DNA from 2 places in the Pradoshia sp. Z6_59 genome. Region 1 is predicted to be linked to the other one. Evidence: predicted binding sites of a transcription regulator. Region 1 holds the regulator's gene; the other holds the start of a gene.
The links. Region 1 encodes Rex, which represses fermentation and respiration genes when NADH is low (regulators of the CRP and FNR family bind a similar motif). Its sites were predicted from a motif close to TTGTGAAATATTTCACAA; they were not measured.

Region 1 (8,351 bases):
AGACAGAAATTCTTTACTTCTAAATCACCAGGCAACATATTGGTTACCTTAAAAGGCTCATTGTCTGTGAACTGTCCTTTATGGAGTGAAATAACGGTTGATGTAGGTTTACTACTATCACTGTCGCTATCGCTATCGTTAGAACCATTGTTAGAGCTATCGTTAGAGCCACCGTTAGTGCCACCGTTAGTGCCATCGTTAGTGCCACCGTTAGTGCCACCGTTAGTGCCACCGTTAGTGCCACCGTTAGTGCCACCGTTAGTGCCACCGTTAGTGCCATTACTTTCTATAGTAATATGGTCTTCGTTCGAAGAGTTGCTGTTATCTGTTCCAGTATTATTTTCCGTATTCTCTGTTTGATTGTTTGTATTACCGCCATCTTCAGTGATAATATAATTTTCAGGCACACTGACAGATGTCGATTCTTTCGATGCAAAATGCTTATATATCCCTATTCCTATTAGAGCAACAAGGCTTATGCATAGTAGGATCAATAAGATGGTAATTATCTTTTTGTATTTTTTATCACGTTCCACTCTACCTTCCTCCTTGTTCCTTTTTTCATTAGAAATAAAAAATGCATTCCACTTTTAAAGGAATACACATTAAAATGACAGTTATTTCTTTTTCCAAAAGGGTACCCTTTAATTTTGTACAGTCCATTTTTCAATTAATTTACCAGGTATTTAATGCTAGCTCGTATGTTACTTGCTATCTCCATAAAAAGCCTATTTTTTATATATTATTAATTGTAAAAGATTTATATTTTCTCCAATATATCTTCCTCTCGGAAAAATCTATCTTTTCAGGAGTTTCTTTATCTTTTATTATTATATCAACATAATTTTTTATAGCAATAAAATTTTTAAAAAACCAAACTTAACATTTTTGTATGAATTTTTTATCTCCTGTTAATCTTTAAAATACACGATTCCCTTTAACCTTCTCATCATCCACACCTCCAAAAAAAAGGTGATTTCTCTTCTGTTATTTACTATATTAAAAAAGTTTTAGAGATCTATATTCTTAAGTCTTCCAAACTTTTAACAAGCAATATAAAAAACAACTATACAAATGTTAGTTGGTTTCTTTTAAATATATATCGAGATAGCGTTATTTTAATTCCAAGACAGTTATATATGGAAAAACATAGGTACTGGTGGTGTAATTCCTAAAAGAAGAATTCATTTTTACCAAACTATTTAAAGAAATAAAAAGAGGCTTCTCATAAATTAATGAGAAGCCTCTAATCGGGCGAGAAATGTTAGCATCTCTCTTTTCCCCTATTCAAAATCCTTATATATCAAGGGTTTGGGGCTGATTACATCATGCCGCCCATTCCGCCCATGCCACCCATGTCAGGCATTCCGCCGCCTGCACCAGCTGGTTCTGGCTTGTCAGCAACAACTGCTTCAGTAGTTAAGAACATAGCTGCAACAGATGCTGCGTTTTGAAGTGCAGAACGAGTTACTTTAGTAGGGTCCACGATACCGGATTCGATCATGTTTACCCATTGGCCATTAGCTGCATTGAAGCCAATGCCGATTTCTTCTTTTTTAAGACGTTCTACAACTACAGAACCTTCAAGACCTGCGTTGTGAGCGATTTGGCGAACTGGCTCTTCAAGAGCACGAAGTACGATGTTTACACCAGTTTGTGCATCACCTTCAAGTTCAATAGCAGCCACTTTATTGTACACACTTACAAGTGCAGTACCACCACCTGCTACGATACCTTCTTCAACAGCAGCACGAGTGGAGTTTAGAGCATCTTCAATGCGAAGTTTGCGCTCTTTCAATTCTGTTTCAGTTGCTGCACCTACTTTGATAACGGCTACGCCGCCAGCAAGTTTAGCAAGACGCTCTTGTAATTTTTCTTTATCAAATTCAGAAGTAGTTTCTTCTAATTGGGAACGAATTTGGTTAATACGTGCACCGATTTCGCTAGTTTCTCCTGCACCTTCAACGATTGTAGTTGTTTCTTTTGTAACAACAACTTTCGCAGCGCGTCCAAGAGAAGTTAATGTAGCAGATTTAAGGTCACGGCCTAATTCTTCAGTGATTACTTCACCGCCAGTTAATGCAGCGATGTCTTCAAGCATAGCTTTACGACGGTCACCGAATCCAGGAGCTTTAACAGCTACTGCATTGAATGTTCCGCGAAGTTTGTTCACAACTAGAGTTGCTTGTGCTTCACCTTCAACATCCTCAGCGATTAGCAATAAAGGTTTACCTTGTTGAACAACTTGTTCAAGGACAGGAAGTACTTCCTGGATGTTAGAGATTTTCTTATCTGTGATCAAGATGTATGGATTTTCTAATACAGCTTCCATTTTATCGGAATCTGTTACCATGTATGGAGAAGAATATCCACGGTCGAATTGCATACCTTCTACTACATCTAGTTCAGTTGTGAATCCTTTGGATTCTTCGATTGTGATAACTCCGTCGTTACCAACGCGTTCCATTGCTTCAGCAATTAGAGCGCCAACTTCTTCGTCAGCAGAAGAAATCGCAGCAACTTGTGCAATCGATTCTTTGCCTTCGATTGGTTTGGAGATTGCTTGTAATTCTTCAATTGCAACAGCAACAGCTTTTTCAATCCCTTTACGTACGCCCATTGGGTTAGCTCCAGCTGTTACGTTTTTCAATCCTTCACGAATCATAGCTTGCGCTAGAACTGTTGCAGTAGTTGTACCGTCACCAGCAATTTCATTTGTTTTGCTTGCTACTTCTGCAACTAATTTAGCACCCATGTTTTCAAACGCATCTTCAAGCTCGATTTCTTTTGCGATTGTTACACCATCGTTTGTGATAAGTGGGGAACCGAATTTCTTTTCAAGAACAACGTTACGTCCTTTTGGTCCAAGTGTAACTTTTACTGTATCAGCTAATGCGTCTACCCCACGCAACATAGCGCGGCGAGCTTCTTCACTAAATTTAATATCTTTTGCCATACGTAAATTACCTCCTCGAATTTTTTGTTATGTCTTATTTTTTAATCGACATTTTCGTTAAGCAATAACGGCCAAAATGTCGCTTTCACGTAAAATTAAGTATTCTTTACCTTCGTATTTAATTTCTGTACCTGAGTATTTAGAGAAGATAATATGATCGCCTTCAGATACTTCCAATCCTACTCGCTCACCATTCTCAAGGACACGGCCTGTTCCTACCGCTACAATTTTGCCTTCAGATGGTTTTTCTTTGGCAGTGTCTGGTAACACGATGCCGCTTGCAGTTTTTTCCTCTTGTGCGACAAGTTCAATCACAACGCGATCTCCTAGTGGCTTTAACAAGTAAAACTACCTCCTTAAAGTTATCTCCATTTTTATTAGCACTCATCATCGTTGAGTGCTAACACAATTTATAGTTTAAATAAAGACACACTGATTTGCAAGTAATATAAGTTAAAATTTTTAAATTTTATCACCATTTATTTATCTTACCCAAATAAGGTCTAAATATCCTTTTAATTTCAGTTTGGTAGATGAAGAGAAGGAAAATGTTTTGCAATTGTAACTATGAGGTAAAAACGGTTAAAATTAAAGATATACGCAATCTAATATCTATATAAAAGATTAAGGGAGTTTTTCTATTTGAAAAAATATTACTGGTCAATTCTCATTACCTATATTGCCATGCAATTTTCTTCTATTCTTGGTATCCCAATTATGCTAGTTTTCTTATCGAATATGGATATCCCCACGGAACGAATAGAAGTATTGGCCGCAGGGTATTGGATTGTTATAAGTTTCATTTTGGCTTCAATCATTACTCTATTCCTTTTGAGACATGAAAAAAACAATAGAAGCTTAAGCGATCAGGCAAGTGTGGGAGCTTCTATCAGCTGGGCAATTGGCGGAGTATTTCTTGCCTTGTTTTCACAATCTGTTGCTGGTAATGTCGAACGAATTATTGGTATTCCTACCGGGTCTGAAAATACGCAGAATATATTGGGTCTCATAGAAGCAGTACCGCTTGTTATGGTAGTCAGTTCTGTACTTGGGCCATTTTTAGAAGAGATTGTCTTTAGGAAAATTATCTTTGGTTCATTACACAAGCGATTGAATTTTTTCCTGAGCGCGTTAATTAGTTCACTAATTTTTGCTGTTGCTCACATGGAATTTGTACATATCCTGCTTTATACAGCAATGGGATTCACATTTGCTTATTTATATGTTAAAACAAAGAGAATCCTAGTTCCTATTTTTGCCCATATTACTATGAATACACTAGTTGTAATCGTACAATCGCTTTATAAAGATGATATATTAAAACATATGGAAGAGCTTAATAAAGTTCAAAGCTTTATCGGAGGTTTGTTATGAGACGTTCACCGTTGTATATGGCAACAACTTACTTAATTTTAGGTGCTATTTTTATCTTTTTCGCTGTTCAAAATGTATCACGCAGCGGTTGGGATTTCTTTACCTATTTCCTGATCATACTGGCTACACTTGATGTTGGTTCAGGAATCCGCTTGATGATGATTCATAAACAAATTAAGAAAATGAAAAATGAAAAACCAAAAGAATAAGAAAAAAAATCTCGGAGGGAAATCCTTCGAGATTTTTTATTCTGTTTCTTCCGTATTTCCAGATGGATAATGTTTAAGAAAATATACTAATGATTGCAATTCGACTGCAAGGTCAATATGATGGACACGAATACTGTCCGGCACATTCAGACGGGCCGGCGTAAAGTTTAAAATAGCCTTAATGTTCGCAGCCACTAAACGATCTGTAATAGATTGGGCAACCTGTGATGGAACTGTTAAAATGGCTACACTAATATCTTGCTTTTCAAGTTTTTTCTCCAGTTCATCCATATGATAGAGCGGAACATCCCCTATAAGGGTTCCTACTTTTTCAGGGGAAACATCAAACGCCATTTCAATCTTTGTATTATTATTTTTCATAAAATTATAATTTAAGAAAGCTGTACCAAGATTACCGACTCCAATTAGAGCTACCTTTGTAATCTCATCTTGATCGAGAGTCTTCCTAAAGAAGGATAATAGATAATTAACATTGTAACCATACCCTTTTTTACCTAAAGCTCCAAAGTATGAGAAATCTCTTCGTATAGTAGCTGAATCTACTTTAACAGCTTCACTTAGCTCTGCGGAGGAAACTCGTAGTTTTCCTGACGCGTGTAGATTTTGTATAAAACGATAATATAATGGAAGTCGTTTGGCTGTAGCCTGCGGTATTTTAGTATTTTCCTGCAAAATTAATTCCCTTCTCCCTATTCTTTCTTAGTCAATCGTTACTCCATATATCAAAACTGCCTTTGACAATCTGGACTGGTTTTACCCCCAGTTTTTCAATAAAAAATTGTTTCCTAATAACCATTGATTTGTACATAACATATTCGGTTAATAAAGCAGCTTAAACAGCTGTTGGTGCTTACTCTCGTTTTTACCGATTGCACGAATAATTAATCTATTCATATTTTCAGCTTTTTTCCATATAAAATCAATATCTAATCCTTACACTGCCAGAGTACCACATAGAAATTATATCAGAAGTTTTCTTTGCTGCCATAATTCCAACTTCCGGAGCTATGTGCAATATGCCGTTTTTATCGATAATTCGTTACATATCGTTAATTTTATATTCAAGCATAATACTAAGACTATGCAATAGAAGTTCTGTTTGTTTCCAGTTTACTTCTACGATATCAATCATATGGGATCCTCCCTTGGTTAATAAAGTACGTAAATTTACCGAAACTTTATTCTCCTATTCCTATTCTATAATATTTCTATCATTTTTGGTAATTTTTGTGTGAGTATTCACAAATTTTCTATTAAGTTGCAGTGCTTATCAAGAGTAGGCTACACTTAAGGTATGTACTTCTTGAGGTGAGAATATGATTATTTTACAAGTTAATAATGTTTCTAAATATTATGGAGCTGAAGCAATTTTATCTACTATTAAGCTCGAAGTTCAAACGAAAGACCGTATTGCACTTGTTGGCAGAAACGGTGCAGGTAAATCTACCCTCCTTAAGATTATTGCCGGTCACCTTTCACATGACAGTGGGGAGATCTATAAGCCAAAAGATGTTTCGATTGGATATTTGGCTCAAAATACCGGTCTTCAATCCGACCGCTCTATTTGGGATGAAATGATCTCTGTTTTTGAAGGCTTACAAAAACAAGAAGATGAATTGAGATTATTGGAAAAATCTATGGCTGATCCTTCTGTCTACAATGATGAACAAAAATATAACCGGGTATTAAAAGATTACGATCGCCTCCAGGAGCAATTTAAAAATTCTGGCGGTTACCAAATGGAAGCAGATGTACGTTCTGTTTTACACGGTCTGCGTTTCTCGGATTATGATTATACTACATCTATTAATTCCTTAAGCGGCGGCCAAAAAACCAGGCTTGCACTAGGTAAATTATTATTAACGAAACCTGATTTACTGATTCTGGACGAGCCGACCAACCATCTTGATATCGATACATTGAGCTGGCTCGAAGGCTACCTTCAATCATATCCTGGAGCTATCCTAATTGTTTCCCATGATCGTTATTTCCTTGATAAGGTTGTCAATCAAGTAATGGAGCTTTCCCGAACATCAATTAAGAAATATACAGGGAATTACAGCAAATACTTAGAGCAAAAGGCAGAGGAATACGAACGTAATGCAAAGCTTTATGAAAAACAGCAGGATGAGATTGCAAAATTAAAGGATTTTGTCCAAAGAAACATGGCCAGAGCATCTACAACTAAACGAGCCCAGAGCCGGCAAAAGGCCCTGCAGCGTATGGAAGTGATGGATCGGCCCTTGGGCGATGAAAAATCAGCCAATTTTACCTTTGAGATTGAAAAGCAAAGTGGTAATGAAGTTCTTCAGGCAAATGATTTGTCTATTGGATATGATGCACCTGTTGCCAGCCACTTGAACTTCAGAATTACGAGAGGAGAAAGCATTGCACTGATTGGTCCTAATGGAGTAGGGAAATCTACTTTATTAAAAACATTGATTGACAGAATTCCGGCTTTGCATGGAGACTTCCAGCTCGGTGCCAATGTGATACTCGGATATTATGATCAAGAGCAGGCTAATCTATCGTCCAACAAAACTGTGCTAAATGAGTTATGGGATGACTTCCCCAACCAACCTGAAAAGGATATCCGATCTATATTAGGGAACTTTCTATTCAGCGGAGACGATGTAATGAAAACTGTCTCTACCTTGAGCGGTGGTGAAAAAGCACGACTGGCTCTTTCAAAATTAATGATGCAAAAAGCCAACCTTTTAATTTTAGATGAGCCGACCAACCACTTGGATTTGGACAGTAAATTAGTGCTTGAAAATGCACTGGTTGATTATTCAGGCACTCTCCTCTTTGTATCCCACGACCGTTACTTTATCAATCGAATTGCCGATAAAGTATTGGAAATGAAAGCAGATGGTACAATTGAATATTTGGGGGATTATGACTACTATATACAGAAAAAACAAGAACAAGCAGAACTCGCTGAGCTGGAAAAACCAACGGATTCTATCTCCAATCGCCCTGTTTCAGATAAAACCACGTATCAGGAAGATAAGGAGCTTAAAAAGAAAGAGCGCCAACGCCAAAGACGTATCGCGGAAATTGAAGCTTCAATTGAAGGACTTGATACACGGATATCTGATTTAAATACACAATTATGTGACCCGGAAATCTATCAGGATCATGAGAAATCATTGGAAATCCAGACAACTCTTACAAAAACTGAAGAAGAATTAGAAGCATTAATGGAAGAGTGGACTTCTCTACAAGACGAATAAAACATGATAAAAAACCAAGTTAGGGGTGGCTTAGTTTTTATCAACATTTTTATCCACATTAATAAAGTTATAAAATCAGGTTTATTTTGATTTTTCCACATTATCCACAGATTTCAAATACTTTATCCACAGAATCTGTTGATAACACGTAGTTATCCACAATTATTCGAGAGCTTTTACTTTTCAATCAATTTTTTACCAATAAAATAAGAGGATTACTTAAAAACAAGTAACCCTCTTATTTTTTATTCCAATATCAATCCTGGATTTGCATTCAAGTCCATCGCAGCTCTTTTGCCTTTTTCAAATGCAATACTACCTGCTGCTGCAATCATTGCTGCATTATCTGTACATAAATAAAGCGGAGGTATAATCAATTCTACTTCCTTTTTGTCTTTAAAAGCTTCTTCTAATTTAGTTCTTAATCCTTTATTAGCAGCAACACCGCCAGCTAACAGTACTTGTTTAACCTGGAACTCTTCTGCTGCTTTTACGGTTTTAGTTACTAAGACATCAATTACACTTTCCTGAAAGCTGCAAGCCAGGTCCTCAGGA
Region 2 (8,351 bases), on a different contig from region 1:
CTTAATTTGATAATGGTAGCAGGGAATTGTGTAGAACCAATTCCCTGCTCATCTACTTATTCAATATTTCCTAATGTCAATGCCATTACAGATTTAATCGTATGCATTCTGTTTTCTGCTTGATCAAATACTTTGGAATGCTTACTGCGGAAGACTTCATCTGTAACTTCCATTTCAGCTAATCCGTGCTCTTCATGAATCGTACGACCATAAGAAGTTTCTAAGTCATGGAATGCCGGTAAGCAGTGTAAGAAGATTACATTGTCATTTCCAGTCATTTTGATCATATCCATATTTACTTGATATGGAGCTAATAGAGCGATACGTTCTGCGAACTTGTCTTCTTCTCCCATGGATACCCAAACATCTGTGTAGATAACATCAGCGCCGGATACTGCCTCTTCAACGTTAGAAGTGATTGTTACACGGCCTTGGGACTCTTTTGCCAATTCCTTAGCAAGTTCTACGATAGATGCTTCCGGGAATAAAGATTCCGGTGAACAGATACGTACATCCATACCAACCTTCGCACCGCCAACAAGCAAGCTGTTTGCCACGTTGTTACGGCCATCCCCAACGTATACGAATTTAACGCCTTTTAAGTGACCAATATTTTCTTTTACTGTTAAGAAGTCCGCTAACGTTTGAGTTGGATGCCATAAGTCTGTAAGACCATTCCATACAGGAACTCCGGAGTGCTCCGCCAAAGATTCCACTTTTGCATGTTCAAAGCCACGGAATTCGATACCATCAAACATACGGCCCAAAACTTTTGCAGTATCTTCAATGGACTCTTTTTTTCCAAGTTGGATGTCGTCTTTTCCAAGATATTCAGGATGAGCACCTAAATCAGTACAAGCTACCGTAAAAGCACAACGTGTACGAGTGGATGGTTTTTCAAATAATAGGGCAATATTTTTGCCTTCCATATAACGGTGTGGAATACCTTGTTTTTTCTTTGCTTTCAACTCAGCTGCAAAGTCAATCATATGTAAGAATTCTTCTTCAGTGAAATCTCTTTCTGCTAAGAAGCTTCTTCCTTTAAGGTCTGGTCTTGTTTTAATCATTACTACTTACTCCTCCCACAAGATAACTTACTTTATTTATGTTGATTAAATATCTTCACGTACAAGCGGCATGCTCATGCAGCGTGGGCCCCCACGGCCACGAGACAATTCTGAGCTTTTGATTTCAATTACTTTTACACCATGTTTGCGTAAGCACTCATTTGAGATATAGTTACGGTCATATGTAACAACTACACCAGGTGCAATCGCCAATGTATTGGAACCATCATTCCACTGTTCACGTGGAGCTGCGATTTCATCTCCGTCACCGCAAAGGATGATTTCAAGTTCAGGCAAGTTAAGCACTTCTTTTAAAGCCTCTTTAATGTCAGTACGGTGTGTGATATTTACACTAAATTCATCTGCGCCTTTTTCTAGGATGTAAATATTCATTTTACCGCCAGGTCCCTGAATCATCGGATGCATTGTAAACTTGTTGTAATCTACCATTGTAAATACTGTATCCAGATGCATAAATGCGCGGCTTTTTGGTATTTCAATAGCTACTACTTTCTTAACTTTATCTTGTTTATTCAAGATGCTAAGCGCGAATTTTTCGATTGCTTTAGCAGATGTTCTAGCAGAAACACCGATTGCTACTACTTCTGGGCTTAATACAAGCTCATCTCCACCCTCAATTGGGTTATGGTAAGTACGATCAAGCCATACAGGAACATCTTTACCAGCAAAACGTGGATGATGCTTGATAATATATTCCATAAACATGGATTCTCTGCGTCTTGCAGGTTCGCGCATGTTATTAATCGTTAATCCATTTCCAATTGCGGCTGCCGGGTCACGAGTAAAATAAAGGTTTGGCATTGGATCTGTATAGAATGGATAATGGTCTTCCATCAATTCATACAAATGTGTTTTTTTGCTGATCTCCAGTTCATTTTTGCGGATACCGGACATAATTTTGTCAACCATGTCCTCATTTGAAAATGATAATAAATACTCTTTAAGATTTTCAAATGTACCCTGTACCTTTGCATTGCTTTCTTCAAGCATGCGGCTAACAAATTCCTCTTTCACTTCAGGATTTGTAAGAGATTCTGCAGCAAGCTTCTCAAGGTATAAAACTTCTATTCCTTGATCTCTTAGTGTATTAGCAAAATAATCGTGCTCTTCCTGAATAATCGGCAAATAAGGAATATCATCAAACAATAGTCTCTCCAGATATTCCGGAGTAAGATTTTCTACTTCTTTTCCGGGACGCTTTAACATTACAGTTTTTAAAGTGCCGATTTCAGAAGTAACATGAATTGGATTTGTCATATTGCCTTTCCTCCTGCACACCTTATTTTTCTTACATTTTTAGTGTAAAGGAACGAAAAAAAGAGATTTGTGATTTTTTACACACAAAAAATGTGTAAATCTTCACACAAATCTCTTTAAATAGAAAAGTTTATGTATGAATATTCAATTAATTATCTGTAATTTCCTATTATTTCGCATAACTATGTATATTTTTTTGCATATGATACTTGAAATATAAAAAATATTTCTTATAAATTTGCAATTGTTCTTAACCTTTCTTCCAGGGCCTCTGCTTGATGGATTGTACGGCAAATAATCATACAGGTATCATTCCCACATATAGTTGCCGCTTTCTCTTCCCACTCAAGTTCATCTAAAATTGCCCCAAATGAGTGAGCATGACCAGGTAATGCTTTTAGGATAATAAAATATTCTATTCTTTCAATATTTAATAATGCGTCTTGCATTTTTTTTCGTAGTTTCATTGTGTCATTGTACTTATGATCTCCGATAAATCCATACTTCGTCCCTCCGGTCTTAGATGGATATTTTACTAGGCTTAATTCCCGAATATCTCTTGAAATGGTAGCTTGGGTAATATGCAACCCTTGCTTAGATAATTCTTCGACCAGCTGTTCCTGAGTTTTGATTTCATTATTCTGAATTACCTGCTTAATAATAGCGAGTCTTTTTTCCTTATTCATAACAAAATACTCCTTTTACTAAGATCTATAATTCTATTTTATACTCATTTGTGTATAGATGAGCAATATATTCATGCAAAAGAATAATATGTATTGACTTTCTATTCGGAATTTCTATACTATTTGTATATAAATTAATAAAGATAATATTTATGATGAAGAATAGTACTTAAAATACAAATTATAGCGAGCCGGGAATAGTGAGAGCCTGGTATTATTGGTTTTAAGGAACGCGCTTCTGAAATGCTCATGCGAACATCTTTAGTAGTTTGGGCCGGACTTTTCCGTTATAAAGTTAAAGTGGTTCATTAGAACAAGCAGAGTGGTACCGCGGGTTTACAGCCCGTCTCTTAAAGATTTTTAAGAGACGGGCTTTTTTTATTATATTTTACTGGAGGCTGAGGATATGGATATAAAATTAGATGTAGCTTCTCATATGAATGAAGTACTAAACGGTGACTTAAATCTTGAAACATGCTTGTCTTTGGTCGAAATCCCAAAGAACAAAGAACATGGAGATTTGGCATTTCCCTGTTTTACTCTCGCAAAACTATGGAAGCAATCTCCACAGAAAATTGCAGTAACATTAGCTGACCAACTAAAGGATGAACGTTATGAGGATGTAAAAGCTATAGGACCATATGTTAACTTTTTCCTCGATAAAAAATTCATCAGTGAAAAAGTAATGAATGCGATATTAGCTGATCAACACCATTACGGCTCACTGTCTCTTGGAAATGGGGAAAATATCGCAATTGATATGTCTTCACCCAATATCGCCAAGCCCTTTTCGATGGGGCACCTTCGCTCCACAGTAATCGGAGCCTCTATAGCCAATATTGTTAAAAAATGCGGTTATACTCCCGTTAAAATTAATCATATTGGTGATTGGGGCACTCAATTTGGAAAATTAATTGTAGCCTATAAAGCATGGGGAAATGAAGAAAAAGTTAAAAAGAGTCCCATCAGCGAACTTTTAAAGTTATATATTACTTTTCATGAAAAAGCTGAAATAGAACCTGAGCTAGAGCAACAGGGACGTGACTGGTTCAAAAAGCTGGAGGATGGGGACGAAGAAGCCACGAAATTATGGGAATGGTTCAGAGATGAATCCCTGAAGGAATTCGAGATAATATATGATCTGCTGGGCATTCAATTCGACTCTTTTAATGGGGAAGCTTTTTATAATGATAAGATGGCAGAGGTTATAGAAATAATTGAGAATAGTGGCCTGCTTGTAGAAGATCAAGGTGCCCTGGTAGTCAAATTAGAGAAAGAGGGATTAACACCTTGCTTAATCAAAAAATCCGATGGCGCGACTCTTTATGTAACACGAGATTTATCAGCTGCTTTATACCGTCATCGTACCTACGATTTTGCCAAGGCTGTATATGTAGTCGGAAATGAACAATCCTTACATTTTAAACAGCTTAAAGCTGTTTTAAAGAAACTTGGATTTGACTGGGCTGACGACATTTCACATGTACCATTCGGAATGATTATGAAAGACGGCAAAAAAATGTCGACCCGTAAAGGAAGAGTTGTCCTCCTCGAGGAAGTGCTGGCCGAATCAATCGAGCTTGCTCGTAAAAATATTGAAAATAAAAATCCTGATTTAAATAACAAAGATGAGGTTGCAAGACAAGTCGGTGTAGGAGCAGTTATATTCAATGATTTGAAAAATGACCGTATGAATAATATTGAATTCTCGCTCGAGGACATCCTAAAGTTCGAAGGTGAAACCGGTCCCTATTTACAATATACAAATGCTCGTGCCCATTCGATTCTTAGAAAGGCATCCACTCCTACGAGTGCTTCAGCAGGCTTAAGTGATGAATATAGCTTTGATATTGTAAAGCATTTGCTGGCCTTTCCATCCGTGATTGAGCGGGCTTTCGAAAAAATGGAGCCATCCGTTATTGCTAAATACTTGATTGACTTGGCTCAATCCTTTAATCGCTATTATGGACATATACGCATATTGGAGAATGACAGTGAATTGCAAAATCGCTTGGCTTTAATAAAATCAATTACCATTGTTCTTGAAGAAGGTATGCATTTATTAGGAATGGAAGCACCGCAGGAAATGTAATCTTAACTAACCTAAAAACAAATCGGAGAACCGTTTACCATAGAAACAGTTCTCCGATATATTTTCCTTATTTTTGTTCAGTCCATTATGATTGTATTGTAAATTCAGGTACCCCTTCGAAAACGGCTAATTCGTCGGCTGTAAATTGGACTCTAATCTCCTTTTTTTCATGAACCTGTAAATAAGCTGTTACCTGTTTTTCTTTCTTTACAGAATCGGAAACAGGAAAATGCAACGTTACCTGCTGTGATTGATGCTCATAATTTTGCAGTATAATTTTGCATTCATACAGATTACCTTCATCCTGCTCTTCCATTGTACATTCGCTTTCCAAATATTCTATAGCATTAGCTCCATTCTCAGCAGCATAAATATACGTTTTGGCAGAAGTACTTAATAGACTATTAATTACAAAAGGAATAGCAAACAATAAGACAACCAAGAATACCGGTTCAAATTGCGTATATTTCTTTAAAATCCGGGGATGCTCCATAGATAGCCATTTCAAAAATAACAAGATTCCGCTGACCTGAATGATAATGGATACAATCCAAACATAAGAGATTCCAATCTCGGCTGTAACAGGAATAGAGTACGCTTGAAACAGTTGATGGCCTATAGTTTCATCCTGACCGGGCCATTTCAGTTGTAATACTAACCCCCAAATAAATATAACTGCTCCCAGTGTATGATAGGAAGTTTTGACCACATTACCCCTCCATCCCTTCAGTTTAATATTCCTATTATAGTAGGGAGATGGAGAGATTTTCAATTAATCAGTTCATAAATTCCCTCATATAACCTCTTCTTCAAAATATTCAGGTTTATGAATATGGAGCATTCGATCCTTTATAGACAAAATCTGGTCCTTCTTTAATTTATTTACGACCATACTTACGGTTTCTCTGGAGGTTCCGGACATAACAGAAATTTTGGTTGTTGTAATTGGGCAATTAATACGAATGACCCCCGATTCTTCTTCACCCAAATCATTCATTAAATAATCAATGGTATTCAACACTCTTACATGTGCACTCGGGGTCATAACATTTTTAACTCGATTTTCTTGTACCGCAAGTAATTCATTGACTTGCAGGATTACTTTTTTAAGAAGTGTAGAGTTTTTTGATACAATACTTTCGAATGCATCTGCCACCATATAGAAAACCCGAATATCAGTTTCTGCGACGGCACTATGATTGTAGTCCTCATTTTTAAATAAGCCCATATAAGGAAAGACTGTATTCTTTTTAACGTAACTTGTATATAATAAGCTACCCTGCTGATTCGATTTTTCAAGCATTACAAAGCCATCAATTAATATATATATCCTGAGTCTCGGATCTCCTTCAAAAAATAGATATTGACCCTTCTTATATGTTCTTTCATATATAAAAGGCTCCAGTTCCTTTATCTCTTTTTCTGATAAGCACGAAAATAGGTCAACTTGTCTTAATAATTGAATTGCTTTTGCTTTCATTCGAACACCCACTTATATGTATTGTTCAGTTTCTATCAATTCTTCTATTAAATTCAGCTTGCAAACAAGATATGTTTTGAGCTGATAACAATCTAAAAATCCCTTTAAGGCAAGATTCTACTTAACCTTATTTCACTCCATTGACATTTAGATTATTTTACAAACATACCTGATGCTGATCGATTGGGCCTCATCCTTGCAGGAATATAGTATAAGGCCGAGTAACCGGACGGATCATTTACTTGCATGCAGTTACTATTCTATTAATATCAAAAGCAAAATATCTCTTTTTTTATTTTATCAAAAAATTATATTAAAATAATTAAAAGTAGATAAAAAAACAAAAAAGTATGTATTTTTAATAAATTTATTATTAAAATTCATACTTTTATCACTCTATCCATTTTTATTTAATTGGAACTTCATCTACACTCTCGCAACACTACTTATTTTTTCCTGATTCAATTCAATATTTGCTTCTTCTATAAGAATAGAGTGATCTAAATTGTCTGTCGCTACCCGTGTAGACACTCCCATAAATACAGTAAAATCATTTATATTGGATGCTAATTTATTATCAACTGTCAGCTGAATAAGCCCATTTCTTAATTCAGCTTGCCTCTCTCTAATTTGTTTACCAAATAGTCCTGAAAAGATGACAGCAAATCGGCTGCCCTCTATATGAGTTACAACTCCCTCTCCGTCCACTGCCTCGCATAATTTTTTAGATACTTCCATTAATACATGGTCACTATAGGAAAATTCCTGATCTCTCCTATACTCCTTCATATAATCAATCTCGATTAAATATAATGTAACTGGTGTTCCAGACTTTTTAGATTCAAGCCAAACCTCAGTTAAGTAAGAATTAAAATAGCGTCGATTTGGGATATTTAAAATATAATCCGTGAATGACATTTGCCGTAATTGTTCATTTTTTTCATTCAATAGTTTTATTGAATTATATTGGTCAGTTATCTCATTGAATACGAGTACAACTGCTTCTATATGTTTATCTGCATTTAAAACAGGATTGGCACTAACTTCGAGCCAAATAGGCTTTTGAAATTTGAAATTTTTTATGCCGATAACTTCTTTTTCAACCGGTTTACACGTATTTAATGATACCGATATTGGGATATCATTTTTATGTATTAGATTTCCATGTCTGTCTACGAGTCCCCATAGACCATCAATCAATGATACAGAAGAAGCACTTTCAGTTGCTATTCCAAGGATCTCACCTCCAACTCGATTTATGTCAATTATTTTCCCCTTGGAATCACTGATAATGATTCCATATAAAATCGAATTAATAGATTGTCCCCTCTCCTTATCACCCACGTTTATTGGCTGTCTGGATATGTAATAGGATTGAAGACTAATAACAAAAATCAATATACCAGAGAGAAGGATTGTTCCAAATTCCAAATGTTCATAATCAAATAGGATTACTATAAAATTCAGGCCTAATAACAAGAGAAACAGAGTGAGAAATACCGGATAATATCCTATAAATAAACCCGGCAATTTCCCATATAACTTTTGTCTCATTCATTCACCTTTTCTTTACATATTATTTATATAATTCGCACTTATGTAGTTTTATATGACTATCTCTTTATTATAAAACAAAAAATAACAATAACTGCCATGTAACATATTCTTAAACTAAATATAAAATAGTAATTTATCATTCATTAAAAATATATATTTTGAGAGCCATAATTAGTTGTTATTAAACAAAA

Region 2: a site for Rex is predicted at 2,436-2,453, ahead of arcA (arginine deiminase). Genes of this name have one in related genera too.

The regions. Positions count from the first base shown of each region.
Region 1 is NZ_JBZCPP010000017.1:67,733-76,083, forward strand. Features, by position in the region: gene AC4D4B_RS15540 (hypothetical protein) at 1-536, opposite strand, end outside; gene groL (chaperonin GroEL) at 1,322-2,956, opposite strand; gene groES (co-chaperone GroES) at 3,014-3,298, opposite strand; gene AC4D4B_RS15555 (CPBP family intramembrane glutamic endopeptidase) at 3,599-4,330, shown strand; gene AC4D4B_RS15560 (YdiK family protein) at 4,327-4,539, shown strand; gene AC4D4B_RS15565 (redox-sensing transcriptional repressor Rex) at 4,576-5,235, opposite strand; gene AC4D4B_RS15570 (ABC-F family ATP-binding cassette domain-containing protein) at 5,877-7,796, shown strand; gene tsaD (tRNA (adenosine(37)-N6)-threonylcarbamoyltransferase complex transferase subunit TsaD) at 8,042-8,351, opposite strand, start outside.
Region 2 is NZ_JBZCPP010000003.1:121,578-129,928, reverse strand. Features, by position in the region: gene argF (ornithine carbamoyltransferase) at 57-1,067, opposite strand; gene arcA (arginine deiminase) at 1,113-2,345, opposite strand; gene argR (arginine repressor) at 2,576-3,031, opposite strand; T-box leader at 3,175-3,385, shown strand; gene argS (arginine--tRNA ligase) at 3,438-5,123, shown strand; gene AC4D4B_RS04645 (hypothetical protein) at 5,209-5,832, opposite strand; gene AC4D4B_RS04640 (Crp/Fnr family transcriptional regulator) at 5,917-6,603, opposite strand; gene AC4D4B_RS04635 (GGDEF domain-containing protein) at 7,030-8,157, opposite strand.